3 regions of the Bacillus cereus group sp. Bce041 genome follow, and region 3 is predicted to be linked to each of the others. Evidence: riboswitches for the same ligand, from Rfam matches in the RefSeq annotation. Region 3 holds a riboswitch; each other region holds the start of a gene.

Region 1 (2,279 bases), on a different contig from region 3:
TTCATTACACGGAAAATGTCTTTAAATTTGACCTCTCCAATACCGATTGCACGAGTAATTGTTGCTACAACCTGTGTTCCTGTATTCCCACCAGTACCTACTAATAACGGAACAAAGAAAGCAAGAGCAACTACAGTTTCAATTTCGTCTTCAAAATACTTTAATACTGTCCCTGTATATGCTTCAGCAACAAAAAGAAGTAATAACCATGGTAGACGTTTTAAGAAAATACTCCAAGTGCTAGCTTCAAAGTAAGATTGATTCAATGGTTCACTTCCGCCTAACTTTTGAATATCTTCTGTAGCTTCTGCTTCCATAACATTCATTACGTCATCAAATGTTATAATACCAATCATTTTATTATTTGCTGTTATTACAGGTATTGCTGCTAAATTATAATTCAGAAGCTTTTTTACAACTTCTTGCTGGTCAACTTCAGCTTGTACTGAAATTACCTCTTGAATCATGATAGTAGATAATATCTCGTCATCTGCTGCTAATAATAACTCATGTATGGAAACGATCCCCTCAAGATAACCATGACTATCAAGAACATAACTATAAGATATTGATTCTACATTTTCAGAATGTTCCCTAATATACTTCAATGTCATTTTTACTGACCAATTTCCTCTAACTGCAACAAAATCACTTGTGACAAGACTTCCTGCCGTTTCAGGTTTGAAAATCATCAATTTTTTTACGTTATGTTTTGTGATTTTATCTAAATACGCCATTAATTTAGCCTGTTTTTCCGGATGAACCGCTAGCAGTAAATCTACTAATTCATCAATCGGTTGTAAATTTAGTAACTTTTTAGCTTTGTTTTCAGATAAGTGAATTAAGATATTATATTTTTCTTCTGCACTCATATATTGAAGAATTTTAGAGCTTTTTAATACAGGAATCGTATTTAGCAATATGATTTGATCTTCAATTGAAAACTGTTTTACTTCTTGCGCAATATCATACGACGGATGACGTAAAATTTTCTCTGCATCCAAATTATTTTTGGTTACAAGTAATTCATTTAATAATTTCTTCATGTTAACTCCTCCTCATATTGCTAAGGGAGACTCTAGAGTTTCATGAGTGGTTTTGTTTTATTTTATCTGTCTTAAATTTTTTATTAGAGCAATAATAGTTACATTGCAATCAATTCATTATTTAGAATTACCTCCTTTTTGAATATAGACAAGATAAAACAAATAACATTAAACAGAAAAACCTTTACTCAAAAAGGAGTAAAGGTTTTTTACAATACAAATAAATGATTATTAAGACAGCTCTGCCAAAATCTCAGAGGTGCCTTTCTATCAAATCGTATACCACTCCCTCGTTGAGTTTTAGCACTGTATAGCATAGGTTTTTATAACCAGCTACATTAAGAAGGGCCTTAATCCGACCGTTCCTGTTGACCCATTGGCGTCTCTCGACATTTTTGGGCAGCAGCGTTTCTCTATACAGGAGCCTCACCTAACAAAGTTTATTGAATTACTTCAAAATTTAAACCAGAATTTAATATTTGTCAACTGACTTTCAAATCCATTCATAAAAAATCTTTTATAGAAAATGAAATTATATTTTATTATAAATTTAAAATTCTCCTTAAAAAACATAGAATTTAAATAGATTTAATTCGAAGAAACGTTATGAAACATATGAAACTTATTGTTTTCAATCAAATTCCAACTTTATAACAGAGGATGAATAATTAGTCATTCTGTATATCAAAAGAATATTCTTAACAAATCTTCTTTTATGATTAAAATCTTCTTTACGGTTTATCAAATTTATATGGTTAAACTACTTAATCAAACTATACACTAAAGTCAAAAATATGTACTTATACAGAATGATTACATACATTTTCTCATATCATTTCTCAAAGGACTATAAAGCAATAAAACAGATAAAATTAGAAATACGGTTGCTTGACAAGCAAAAAAAATATATTTATGCTTGCTACACGAAACAAATACATAAAATTTATGTTGCTTAACCTGTTAGGTGAGGCTCCTATGCAAACACAGGCTATTGCCCAAAAATGTCGAAAGACGCCAATGGGTAGAACAGGAATTGTCGGATTAAGGCTCTTCTTAAGATAGCTAAGTAATGAATTTTCATTACTTTACGTTGTATAGTGCCAAAGCTCTACTAGGGGGAGAAAAGCCTTATTTAGTCATGCCATTTTGAATCCCTCTAGTTACATACTAGGGGGATTTTTGCGTAAAAAACAGGGAGTAAGTGATAGAATCTTTCTAAACAAAAGTCATATT
Region 2 (2,279 bases), on a different contig from region 3:
ACCCTACAATCTCGTAATCTATAATAAAAAAGCACTGGTTACAGTGCTTTTTTATTTATACTTATTTAGCAAATGATTATATTCCGTCCAAAAGTCTGTATACATACTTTGATCAAACTCATCTAAAATTATCTTTTCACTTGATTTATTGAATAACTCTTTTGCTTGTAGCGCAAAAGAAACAATTTGTTTTCTATTTTTGATTCTCAATATTTATAATAAAATTTTGTGGTACCATTACAAATTCCCCTTTTATAAAAATATTTATTTTCCATATTATTCATAATCAATATCATACATTTCATCCCATATATCTATTATAAATCCATTTAATATTTTAAAAACACAGATAAAAAGATATTGACACTACGATTTTACAGTGCTAACATTCAACATGTAATTGAATATGGTCTCTGTTAGGTGAGGCTCCTGTATAGAGAAACGCTGCTGCCCAAAAATGTCGAGAGACGCCAATGGGTCAACAGGAAAGGTCGGAATGAAGGCCTTTTTTAATGTAGCTGGTTTCAGTACCTATGCTATACAGTGCTAAAACTCAACGAGGGAGAGGTGCATGTATTTTGTCATACACAAAAACTGTTTTTATTTATGTCTACTAACAGTCTTTGTTGTGGACTCTTTTAGCTGCGAATTCAGACCTTTACTCGTTTTGAGTAAAGGTCTTTTTACGTCTATATGCACCTTACTATGAAACAAACATAGCATATTCAGAAACTACTAAATTGTACGGAGGTGAGGAACAGTTGGCAATTGATGATTCGGCCCAGATACCCATACGTTTTACATTCATATTTCATCATGTAGGTAGGAAAGAAACTGTTCCTCACCATTTCAAATAGTTAGGTAACAGATTGTTTCCTCCTTCATGACAGAGGAGGAACTACCGATGTTTAATTTACAAAGACAAGAAACAAAGCATGCTTATGAGCAAGATAGCATGAAAACAAATAACGAATTATTAGTGGCGGTTGCAACACAAGATGTAAGCTCTGCGTTAAAACTTTTAGAAACAACACAAGATGGATTATCTAAACAAGAAGCGTCTCGTAGACTTTCTTTATATGGTCCGAACGAAATAGCTCATAATAAAATGGCGCCGTGGTACATTCAATTTCTGTTGGCATTTAAAAATCCATTTATTTTCGTTTTATTAGCTCTTGGAGCACTCTCCTTTTTCACGGATGATATGCAAGGAACAATTGTCGTATCTGCAATGGTACTACTTAGTGCAACAATTCGGTTTTCCCAAGAATTTCGTTCTCAAAAAGCTGCCGATAAGTTAAAAGCTATGGTTCGAACAACTGCAAGCGTATTTAGAATAAATGGATTTGTACATGAAACAAAAAATGTAACGAATTTAAATCGAAATTACACAACAGAAATTCCAATTGAGGAACTTGTACCTGGCGATATCATTTCCCTTTCAGCCGGTGATATCATTCCAGCTGATGTGCGTATTGTATCCGCTAAAGATTTATTTGTTAATCAATCTTCTTTAACAGGGGAAGCACTTCCTGTAGAAAAATACGAACACTGCTACCATACAGAAAATAAGCATATCTTACCGACAAACATGAAAAAAAATTACAATCCACTCGATATGGAAAACCTTTGTTTCATGGGAACAAATATTGTAAGTGGTAGCGCAAAAGCTGTTGTCATCTCAACAAGTACCGATACGTATTTCGGCTCTTTAGCCAATAAGGTAATTGGAAAGCGTGTAGAAACAAGCTTTGATAAAGGTGTAAACAAAGTAAGCTGGCTCTTAATTACATTCATGCTTATTATGGCACCTATTGTCCTTCTCATTAATGGATTCACAAAAGGTGATTGGCAAGAAGCTTTCTTCTTCGCTATTGCCGTCGCTGTTGGCCTTACACCTGAAATGTTACCAATGATTGTAACTGCTAATTTAGCTAAAGGTGCCGTTAAAATGTCTAAACAAAAAGTAATTGTAAAACAGCTAAATTCTATTCAAAACTTAGGTGCTATGAACATTCTTTGTACAGATAAAACAGGAACTTTAACAGAAGATAAAGTTGTCCTTGTTCGTCACTTAGATCCCAAGGGAAATGAATGCAATCGCGTCTTGCAATTTGCCTATTTAAATAGTTTCTATCAAACTGGATTGAAAAATTTAATAGATAAAGCTGTTATTAAGCATACAGAGGAAAACAATACATTTAATCCATCAGCTTTTCAAAAGCTAGATGAAATTCCATTCGATTTCGCCCGCCGGCGTATGTCAGTCATCGTAAAGG
Region 3 (2,279 bases):
CGAACTGCCAGTTGTATCCTTGGAAACAGAAAAAGGGATCGAGAAACTGTCATATGTGTTTGGTTCGTTTTTAATTGCTGGAAAAGCGAGTAGTATCGGTATTCGTGCGGGAGAAAAGATTACAGGAAATGAATCGTACTATTTACCGGTAGGTATAAAAAGGAGGGGGAAAAATGATTAATTTTTTATTATATTTAGTAGTAACACTCGGCCTTTTATGTATAGGTCTGTTCTTGATGGAAGTGACAACGAAAGTAAAGGAATTTAAGTTAATGGCTCAAGGAAATAAGGCGGTAAGCTATGTGCTTGGAGGACGATTACTTGGGTTAGCTGTTGTTTTATATTCGACAGCAGCTAATTCAATTTCACTTCTTGATATGATTTCGTGGGGAGCAGTTGGGATTTTGGCTCAAATTATCGTCTTTTATTTAGCTGAGTGGCTTACACCACGCTTTAATATAAACAAAAGTCTCGAAGAAGATAATCAAGCAGTCGGTCTTTTTCTTATGTTTTTATCAATTTCAATTGGGATTGTAATTGCTGGTTGTATAACTTATTAAAAACTTTACGTTTAAACGTAAAGTTTTTTATTTTATCCCGTAAAAGCCCGATTGGTGAGGGCTAATAATCAGTGGGGGATGAACAAAACCTCCACTGATTAAAGTTACACTTTATATATGTTAGTTTGCCATACCTTTTGAAAAAATTGTAGGCTACGGTTGACATCTATTTTAAATAAGAGTAACATTTTCAATGTAATGAAAATAAGTCTCTGTTAGGTGAGGCTCCTGTATAGAGAAATGCTACTGCCCAAAAATGTCGAGAGACGCCAATGGGTCAACAGGAATGATCGAATTAAGGTTTTTCTTAACGTAGCTGGTAATGTACCTATGCTATACAGTGCTAAAACTCGGTGAGGGAGAGGTCCGTAGATTTCTAATTATATTAGAAATCGTTTATTTGTGTATGTAATGGCCGCTACTCTCTTAAGGGTAGGGGTCTTTTTTGTTACCAAGCTATGAGTAATTTCATAGTATAAACTATAAAATTAAACGAGGAGGTGAGGAGCATGTCAAATTCTGACTCGGTTCCGTTACCCATATACTTCAAATCAAAAATATATGATGTAGGCAGGAAACGATTTGTTCCTCCCTCTATATTTATCACAATATAGCGTTTATAAAGCGCGAGACACTTTCACAGTAAAGTGGATAAATTGAGAAACAAAGCGTTTCTTCCTATGTTGTAAAGGAGGAGACGATAATATGTTATATGCAAACAAAACTGTGGGTAACACGTCATATAAACTAAGTAAAAAATCAATAAAAGAACAAACAATGCTCCAAAAAAATAAAGATTTATTAATTGAAATTGCAACAAGAGATGTAAAATCTGTATTTGCATATTTTAAAACAACAAGAGATGGACTATCAATGAAAGAGGCACAAAAACGTATTCAAATATATGGCCGAAATGAACTAACTTCAAAAAGAGCACTTCTTGCAGAAGTAATGATGAAGCTAGGTGGCATGATTCCAGGTTTTTCAAAACAACGTGTGTGTGATGAATTACAACGTGAAACGATTACTGTATCTAGAGTAGAATGTTCTAGTAGTACAGGGCTAAATAGTGAACTGAAAATGATGGAGATACCTGTGCAAGAACTTGTACCTGGAGATATGATTTTTCTTTCGGCTGGAGATGCTGTGCCAGCTGATGTACGTATTATTTATGCAGATGATTTATTAGTGAATGAGTCTGTGTTAACGGGAAACGAAGCGAATATAGAGAAGTTTGAGAGCTGCTATCACCTTGAACGTAAACGGTTTATTCCATTAAAACGGATGAAAGATTATAATCCACTTGAGCTTGAAAATGTATGTTTTAAAGGTTCGCATATTGTTAGTGGAAATGCAAAAGCTATCGTTGTTTCTACTGGAAAAAATACGTATTCAGGCATCTTGCATACTTGTTGTAGTAGAACGTCTTAATGTGTTAATGATGCTAAATATACAAAAACAATGTATAATAGACAAAGTTGAGCAAAAACGTAGAATGGTAATCTATTTATATAACCTTACGTGATAACGTAAGGTTATTATTTTTTTAATAGGAGAGGAATTATGAAAAAAGTATTATTAGTTGATGGTATGGCACTATTATTTCGTGCTTTTTACGCAACAAGTGTCTACGGACAATTTATGAAACGACAAGATGGAACCCCTACGAACGGGATTCATGGTTATATGAAACACTTATTAACAGCTACGCAAGCGATC

What was found. Region 3 has a riboswitch for magnesium ahead of ACUN13_RS07550 (P-type ATPase). Riboswitches for the same ligand answer to the same signal wherever they lie in the genome.
Region 1: linked by a shared signal. The riboswitch ahead of mgtE (magnesium transporter) and the one ahead of ACUN13_RS07550 (P-type ATPase) in region 3 are both predicted to bind magnesium.
Region 2: linked by a shared signal. The riboswitch ahead of mgtA (magnesium-translocating P-type ATPase) and the one ahead of ACUN13_RS07550 (P-type ATPase) in region 3 are both predicted to bind magnesium.

The regions. Positions count from the first base shown of each region.
Region 1 covers NZ_JBQXON010000016.1:69,281-71,559, forward strand. The annotation lists gene mgtE (magnesium transporter) at 1-1,046, opposite strand, end outside; M-box (ykoK) riboswitch at 1,326-1,491, opposite strand; M-box (ykoK) riboswitch at 1,996-2,172, shown strand.
Region 2 covers NZ_JBQXON010000001.1:422,249-424,527, forward strand. The annotation lists gene ACUN13_RS02150 (DUF3932 family protein) at 1-17, shown strand, start outside; partial or broken gene ACUN13_RS02155 (DNA polymerase IV) at 52-195, opposite strand; M-box (ykoK) riboswitch at 406-573, shown strand; gene mgtA (magnesium-translocating P-type ATPase) at 905-2,279, shown strand, end outside.
Region 3 covers NZ_JBQXON010000002.1:320,957-323,235, reverse strand. The annotation lists gene ACUN13_RS07560 (glutathionylspermidine synthase family protein) at 1-181, shown strand, start outside; gene ACUN13_RS07555 (DUF350 domain-containing protein) at 174-560, shown strand; M-box (ykoK) riboswitch at 765-930, shown strand; gene ACUN13_RS07550 (P-type ATPase) at 1,266-1,991, shown strand; gene ACUN13_RS07545 (5'-3' exonuclease) at 2,124-2,279, shown strand, end outside.